Regions from separate parts of the Carnobacterium sp. FSL E2-0243 genome, predicted to be linked through region 2. Evidence: a T-box and tRNA genes for the amino acid it is inferred to sense, from the RefSeq annotation. Region 2 holds a T-box; the other holds one or more tRNA genes.
The links. A T-box is a leader RNA that pairs with one kind of tRNA and senses whether it is charged. The one in region 2 lies ahead of ileS (isoleucine--tRNA ligase), so its partner is inferred to be a tRNA-Ile.

Region 1: it encodes a tRNA-Ile, which carries the amino acid that the T-box ahead of ileS (isoleucine--tRNA ligase) is inferred to sense. The anticodon was not compared.

What each region holds. Positions count from the first base shown of each region.
Region 1 is NZ_JBBOPM010000001.1:305,613-308,892, reverse strand. Features, by position in the region: rRNA gene MHI00_RS01430 (23S ribosomal RNA) at 1-1,069, opposite strand, end outside; tRNA gene MHI00_RS01425 (tRNA-Ala) at 1,381-1,453, opposite strand; tRNA gene MHI00_RS01420 (tRNA-Ile) at 1,490-1,563, opposite strand; rRNA gene MHI00_RS01415 (16S ribosomal RNA) at 1,674-3,228, opposite strand.
Region 2 is NZ_JBBOPM010000001.1:2,279,198-2,282,477, forward strand. Features, by position in the region: gene ileS (isoleucine--tRNA ligase) at 1-1,293, opposite strand, end outside; T-box leader at 1,716-1,931, opposite strand; gene MHI00_RS10710 (DivIVA domain-containing protein) at 1,940-2,560, opposite strand; gene MHI00_RS10715 (YlmH family RNA-binding protein) at 2,697-3,280, opposite strand, start outside.

The sequences.
Region 1 (3,280 bases), 2.0 Mb from region 2:
CTTAATAGTAACTTTGGGACCTTAGCTGGTGGTCTGGGCTGTTTCCCTTTCGACTACGGATCTTATCACTCGCAGTCTGACTCCCGGATATAAATCAATGGCATTCGGAGTTTATCTGAATTCGGTAACCCTAGAAGGGCCCCTAGTCCAAACAGTGGCTCTACCTCCATGATTCTTAATTCCGAGGCTAGCCCTAAAGCTATTTCGGAGAGAACCAGCTATCTCCAAGTTCGATTGGAATTTCTCCGCTACCCACACCTCATCCCCGCATTTTTCAACATACGTGGGTTCGGTCCTCCAGTGCGTATTACCGCACCTTCAACCTGGACATGGGTAGGTCACTTGGTTTCGGGTCTACGACCACATACTCATTCGCCCTATTCAGACTCGCTTTCGCTACGGCTCCGTCTTATCAACTTAACCTCGCATGTAATCGTAACTCGCCGGTTCATTCTACAAAAGGCACGCTATCACCCATTAACGGGCTCTAACTATTTGTAAGCACACGGTTTCAGGAGCTCTTTCACTCCCCTTCCGGGGTTCTTTTCACCTTTCCCTCACGGTACTGGTTCACTATCGGTCACTAAGGAGTATTTAGCCTTGCGGGATGGTCCCCGCGGATTCCGACGGAATTTCTCGTGTTCCGCCGTACTCAGGATACACAACAGAGTGAACTTTGTTTCGATTACGGGGCTTTTACCCTCTTCGGCGGACCTTTCCAGATCGCTTCTTCTACAAAACTCATTTATGACTCTTAATGTCGTGTCCTACAACCCCAAAGAGCAAGCTCTTTGGTTTGGGCTCTTCCCGTTTCGCTCGCCGCTACTCAGGGAATCGAATTTTCTTTCTCTTCCTGCAGGTACTTAGATGTTTCAGTTCTCTGCGTCTACCTCTACTAGCCTATGTATTCAGCTAGCAGTAACATTCTATAAAAAATGCTGGGTTCCCCCATTCGGAAATCTTTGGATCAAAGCTTACTTACAGCTCCCCAAAGCATATCGGAGTTAGTCCCGTCCTTCATCGGCTCTTAGTGCCAAGGCATCCACCGTGCGCCCTTATTAACTTAACCTAATTTATCTGTATTGCTTCCTACTTCTTCGTCCATTTAGTGTTCTGCGATGCTCACGTACGCTAGTACGCTCTGCTTCTCAAACCCTTCATGTCCTCGAATTAGAAACCACTACAACTAAATTTTTATCGATGGTATTCCAGAAGGAATCTCATGATGTTAGTCAATGATTTTATTCATTATCTTACGATAAGAACTAATTAAAAAACTCATTTAAAACGCGGTGTTTTCTCGGTTTCTTACTTTAATTACTTTTTAAACAGTATCCAGTTTTCAAAGAACAAATTCTGTAATCTGCAATCAGATTACAATGGAGCCTAGCGGGATCGAACCGCTGACCTCCTGCGTGCAAGGCAGGCGCTCTCCCAGCTGAGCTAAGGCCCCTTATTAAGGGTATTTAATTAAAAATAAATAATCCAATGGGCCTAAATGGACTCGAACCATCGACCTCACGCTTATCAGGCGTGCGCTCTAACCAGCTGAGCTATAGGCCCAGGAAATTAGGACTCTAAAAGACTATTTATAAGTACCAATTTGAGAGTTAGACCTCTCAAAACTGAACAAAGTAAAAACGAATGTGTGGGATTTCCGTAATATTCCTTAGAAAGGAGGTGATCCAGCCGCACCTTCCGATACGGCTACCTTGTTACGACTTCACCCCAATTATCTATCCCACCTTAGACGGCTGGCTCCTAAAAGGTTACCTCACCGGCTTCGGGTGTTACAAACTCTCGTGGTGTGACGGGCGGTGTGTACAAGACCCGGGAACGTATTCACCGCGGCGTTCTGATCCGCGATTACTAGCGATTCCGGCTTCATGTAGGCGAGTTGCAGCCTACAATCCGAACTGAGAATGGCTTTAAGAGATTAGCTTGGCCTCGCGACCTTGCGACTCGTTGTACCATCCATTGTAGCACGTGTGTAGCCCAGGTCATAAGGGGCATGATGATTTGACGTCATCCCCACCTTCCTCCGGTTTGTCACCGGCAGTCTCACTAGAGTGCCCAACTAAATGCTGGCAACTAGTAATAAGGGTTGCGCTCGTTGCGGGACTTAACCCAACATCTCACGACACGAGCTGACGACAACCATGCACCACCTGTCACTTTGTCCCCGAAGGGAAAGCTCTATCTCTAGAGTGGTCAAAGGATGTCAAGACCTGGTAAGGTTCTTCGCGTTGCTTCGAATTAAACCACATGCTCCACCGCTTGTGCGGGTCCCCGTCAATTCCTTTGAGTTTCAGCCTTGCGGCCGTACTCCCCAGGCGGAGTGCTTAATGCGTTAGCTGCAGCACTGAAGGGCGGAAACCCTCCAACACTTAGCACTCATCGTTTACGGCGTGGACTACCAGGGTATCTAATCCTGTTTGCTCCCCACGCTTTCGAGCCTCAGCGTCAGTTACAGACCAGAGAGTCGCCTTCGCCACTGGTGTTCCTCCACATATCTACGCATTTCACCGCTACACGTGGAATTCCACTCTCCTCTTCTGCACTCAAGTTCTCCAGTTTCCAATGACCCTCCCCGGTTGAGCCGGGGGCTTTCACATCAGACTTAAAGAACCGCCTGCGCTCGCTTTACGCCCAATAAATCCGGACAACGCTTGCCACCTACGTATTACCGCGGCTGCTGGCACGTAGTTAGCCGTGGCTTTCTGGTTAAATACCGTCAGGGGATGAGCAGTTACTCTCATCCTTGTTCTTCTTTAACAACAGAGTTTTACGATCCGAAAACCTTCTTCACTCACGCGGCGTTGCTCCGTCAGACTTTCGTCCATTGCGGAAGATTCCCTACTGCTGCCTCCCGTAGGAGTCTGGGCCGTGTCTCAGTCCCAGTGTGGCCGATCACCCTCTCAGGTCGGCTACGTATCATTGCCTTGGTGAGCCATTACCTCACCAACTAGCTAATACGCCGCGGGTCCATCCATTAGTGGTAGCCGAAGCCACCTTTCCTTCAAGAATCATGCGATTCCTGAAACTATGCGGTATTAGCATCCGTTTCCGAATGTTATCCCCCTCTAATGGGCAGGTTACCCACGTGTTACTCACCCGTCCGCCACTCACTTGGTTAAAGAGCAAGCTCTTCAACTTCGTGCGTTCGACTTGCATGTATTAGGCACGCCGCCAGCGTTCGTCCTGAGCCAGGATCAAACTCTCATATAAAATGATGCTTGAAGCTCATTAGTTTTGCTAGCGAATAATTATTCACTTTCTT
Region 2 (3,280 bases):
AACCCATTCAACGCCTTCAACAGCTTCTAAAATTTCACCACGGAAATCTTGAATCGAAGCAAACCATTGTGGAGTCGCACGGAAAATAACAGGTTTTTTAGAACGCCAGTCATGTGGATAGCTATGAGTAAAGAAATCAAGTTTTAACAATGCGCCTTTTTCATTTAAAGCTTCTGTAATTAATTTGTTCCCTTTATCATAAAATACACCTTCAAATCCTGGTGCTTCATCTGTAAAGACCCCTTTTGAATCAACTGGAGACAATACATTTAATTTATATTTTTGTCCAACAATAAAATCATCGTCCCCATGTCCAGGAGCCGTATGAACAAGTCCAGTTCCGGCATCCAAGGTTACATGATCGCCAACCATTAGTAATGATGTGCGTTCATAAAGAGGATGTTGTGCAGTCATATATTCTAATTCAGACCCTTTTAATTCATTTAAAACAGTCACATTTTCCCAACCGATTTCACTTGAAACCTTTTCTAACAAATCTTTAGCTACTACGAATTTGGCACCGTCTGCTTCAATAACAACATAACTGTAATCTGCATTGACCGTGATACCTAAGTTAGCTGGAATCGTCCAAGGTGTCGTTGTCCAAATCACGAATGACGTATCATTATCTAATAAGCCTTTGCCATCAACAACTTTAAATGCTACATAAATAGAAGCAGATTTTACATCTTTGTATTCAATTTCAGCTTCAGCTAATGATGATTCACTAGATGGAGACCAATAGATAGGTTTTAAGCCTTTATAAATATACCCTTTTTCTGCCATTTTTCCAAAAACACGAATTTGTGCTGCTTCATAATCTGGATTAAGAGTAATATAAGGATTATCCCACTCTCCAGCAACGCCTAAGCGTTTAAAGTCTTCACGTTGAATATTTACTTGCTCAAGTGCATATTCTTCACATAAACGACGATAATCAGCTAAAGACATTTCCTTACGTTTAATTCCTTTATTCGTTAAAACCTGTTCAATTGGTAGTCCGTGAGTATCCCATCCTGGTACATAAGGAGAACGGTAGCCTGACATTGATTTATAACGAACGATGATATCTTTACTAATTTTATTCAGGGCATGACCCATGTGGATATTTCCATTTGCAAACGGAGGTCCATCATGTAAAACAAAAGTTGGTTTGCCTTCATTTAATTTTTGACGTTGACCATACATATCAACCGTCTTCCAATCTGCTTGCCATTGTTCTTCTCTAACTGGTAAATTACCACGCATTGGGAACTCTGTTTGACCCAATTGTAACGTTTCTTTCATTTTCATAGGGATAAAACTCCTTTGTTGCTAATGAGGTTAAGGGTTTACCCTTTAGCGAATTTGTACAAAGCGACTGCTAAGGCGACTTTGATTCATTTGTTCCCACCCTTATATCAAATGTCTTGTTTTTATTATAGTTTTTAAATCTTGCCAGTGCCATTGAGCTTGCCACTGAGCTTAAGGGTTTCACCCTTTAGCGAAATGGTACAAAGCGGCCATCAGGACGATTTTGATCCTTTGTACCGACCTTGTCTCAAAAGCTTTTATTTCTAATTTAACACTCATTTAGGCCTTTCAGACATACTGTGCTAGCCTAAAAAGTTTAAGAACAATTATAGGATTTCATCGGTCTTTACAGACCGATGCATACCATGGCTCTATGCGCTGAAGCGCTGAGAGCCATGGCAAAAAGACTCCGCCCCTATAAGTATAGGGACGAAGTCTTCGTGGTACCACCCAAGTTTCAAAAGAATTGCTTCTTTTTCTCAAGTAATTGTTAACGCCAATCAAACGGTTGAATTTACTGCTTTCAATTCAACACTCATAGAGGATCTAACAAATTAAAGGGACTAACCGGTCTTTCACTAGGTGCCGGCTCGCTTGATAGTATTTAATCGTTTTTCTGTTCTAATCATTGCTTTAAGTTATTTTTTTAGTCTTTATCTTCAGGTAATTCTATTGCTGCTAATGTACCTTCTAAATGAAATTTATCGTCTTCTTCTTCTTTTTCATCATCATAACTGTCGATACTTGATAATTCATTGATCTCATCTTCAATCACTAAATCATCTTCAGTGTTACTTGGTAAACCTGATAAGACATCTTTTAATGTTGGAATTTCAATGGTTTCTAAAGAAGTAGCTTGTAATAACTCATCCCACTCTTTATTTTTTACCATTTCTAACTGAGATTCAATTAAAAGTTGCAATCTTTGTTTGAAGACGCGACTTTCTTTTTTCAATGTATCTGTTTCTAATGTAATTTTACGGGCTTTGGTTACTGCTTCGTCAAGTAAACGATCAGCATTTTTCTCAGCTTCCATAATAATCATACGTGACTCTTTGTTTGCATTTTCTCTAACACGGTCCGCTGCTTCTTGAGCTACAATGATTGATTTGTTTAAAGCATCTTGTAAATTGTTAAAATGCTCAACCTTCTCTTCACTGAACTTCAATTTCTTTTCCAATTCACGTTTATCTTTTAAAACCATTTCGTAGTCTTTAATGATTTGATCTAAATAATCATTGACTTCGTCTTGATCATAACCGCGCATCTTGACAGGGAACTCCTTGTTATGTATATCTAACGGAGTTAATACCATATAAGACACCTCCACACATCAATTTTTTGTTGTTTGTTCCTTTATTATAAAGCACTAAGCCGAATTCTACAAGGAAAGTCCTTTAATTTTATTTGAAGAGCACACCAAATTGAATTCGCCATTTATCTTTTTTTGTCTTGCCTTCTATTTCTTTAATCTGAATTCGACCATATCCTCGAACAGACACTATATCTAGTAGTCCTAATTCAAAATCAGGACGCAATTGTTCTGCCCAATTCAACTTAACTTTTCCAGCTTCAATCAACTGTTTTGCACGCTGTCTTGAAATTTTAAAAATACTTGCAATAATTGCATCTAATCTCATTGATGAAACCGTATCTTGAACCAATGTCCAATCATCAATTGGTGTGATAATTTCTGTATAATCTCTTGTTTCAATTCGAACACTGACATTTCCGATTTTGTCGACTTGGTTTTCAACATAATTTTTCATTCCTACATCCACAAAAAATTGCCAACGCTCTCCATCAAAGACAATATCACCAAAGTATTCACGCTTCACTCCAACAGACATCAACGTCCCTAGAATTTTACTATGAGATAATTTGGCAAACTTCGTAGGATATCGTATTTCACAAATATCAATTTTAAACTCTTCTTGGGTTGGTGTATAGTAATCGGGACAGATGAAAACACGTTTCCTCTCTGCTG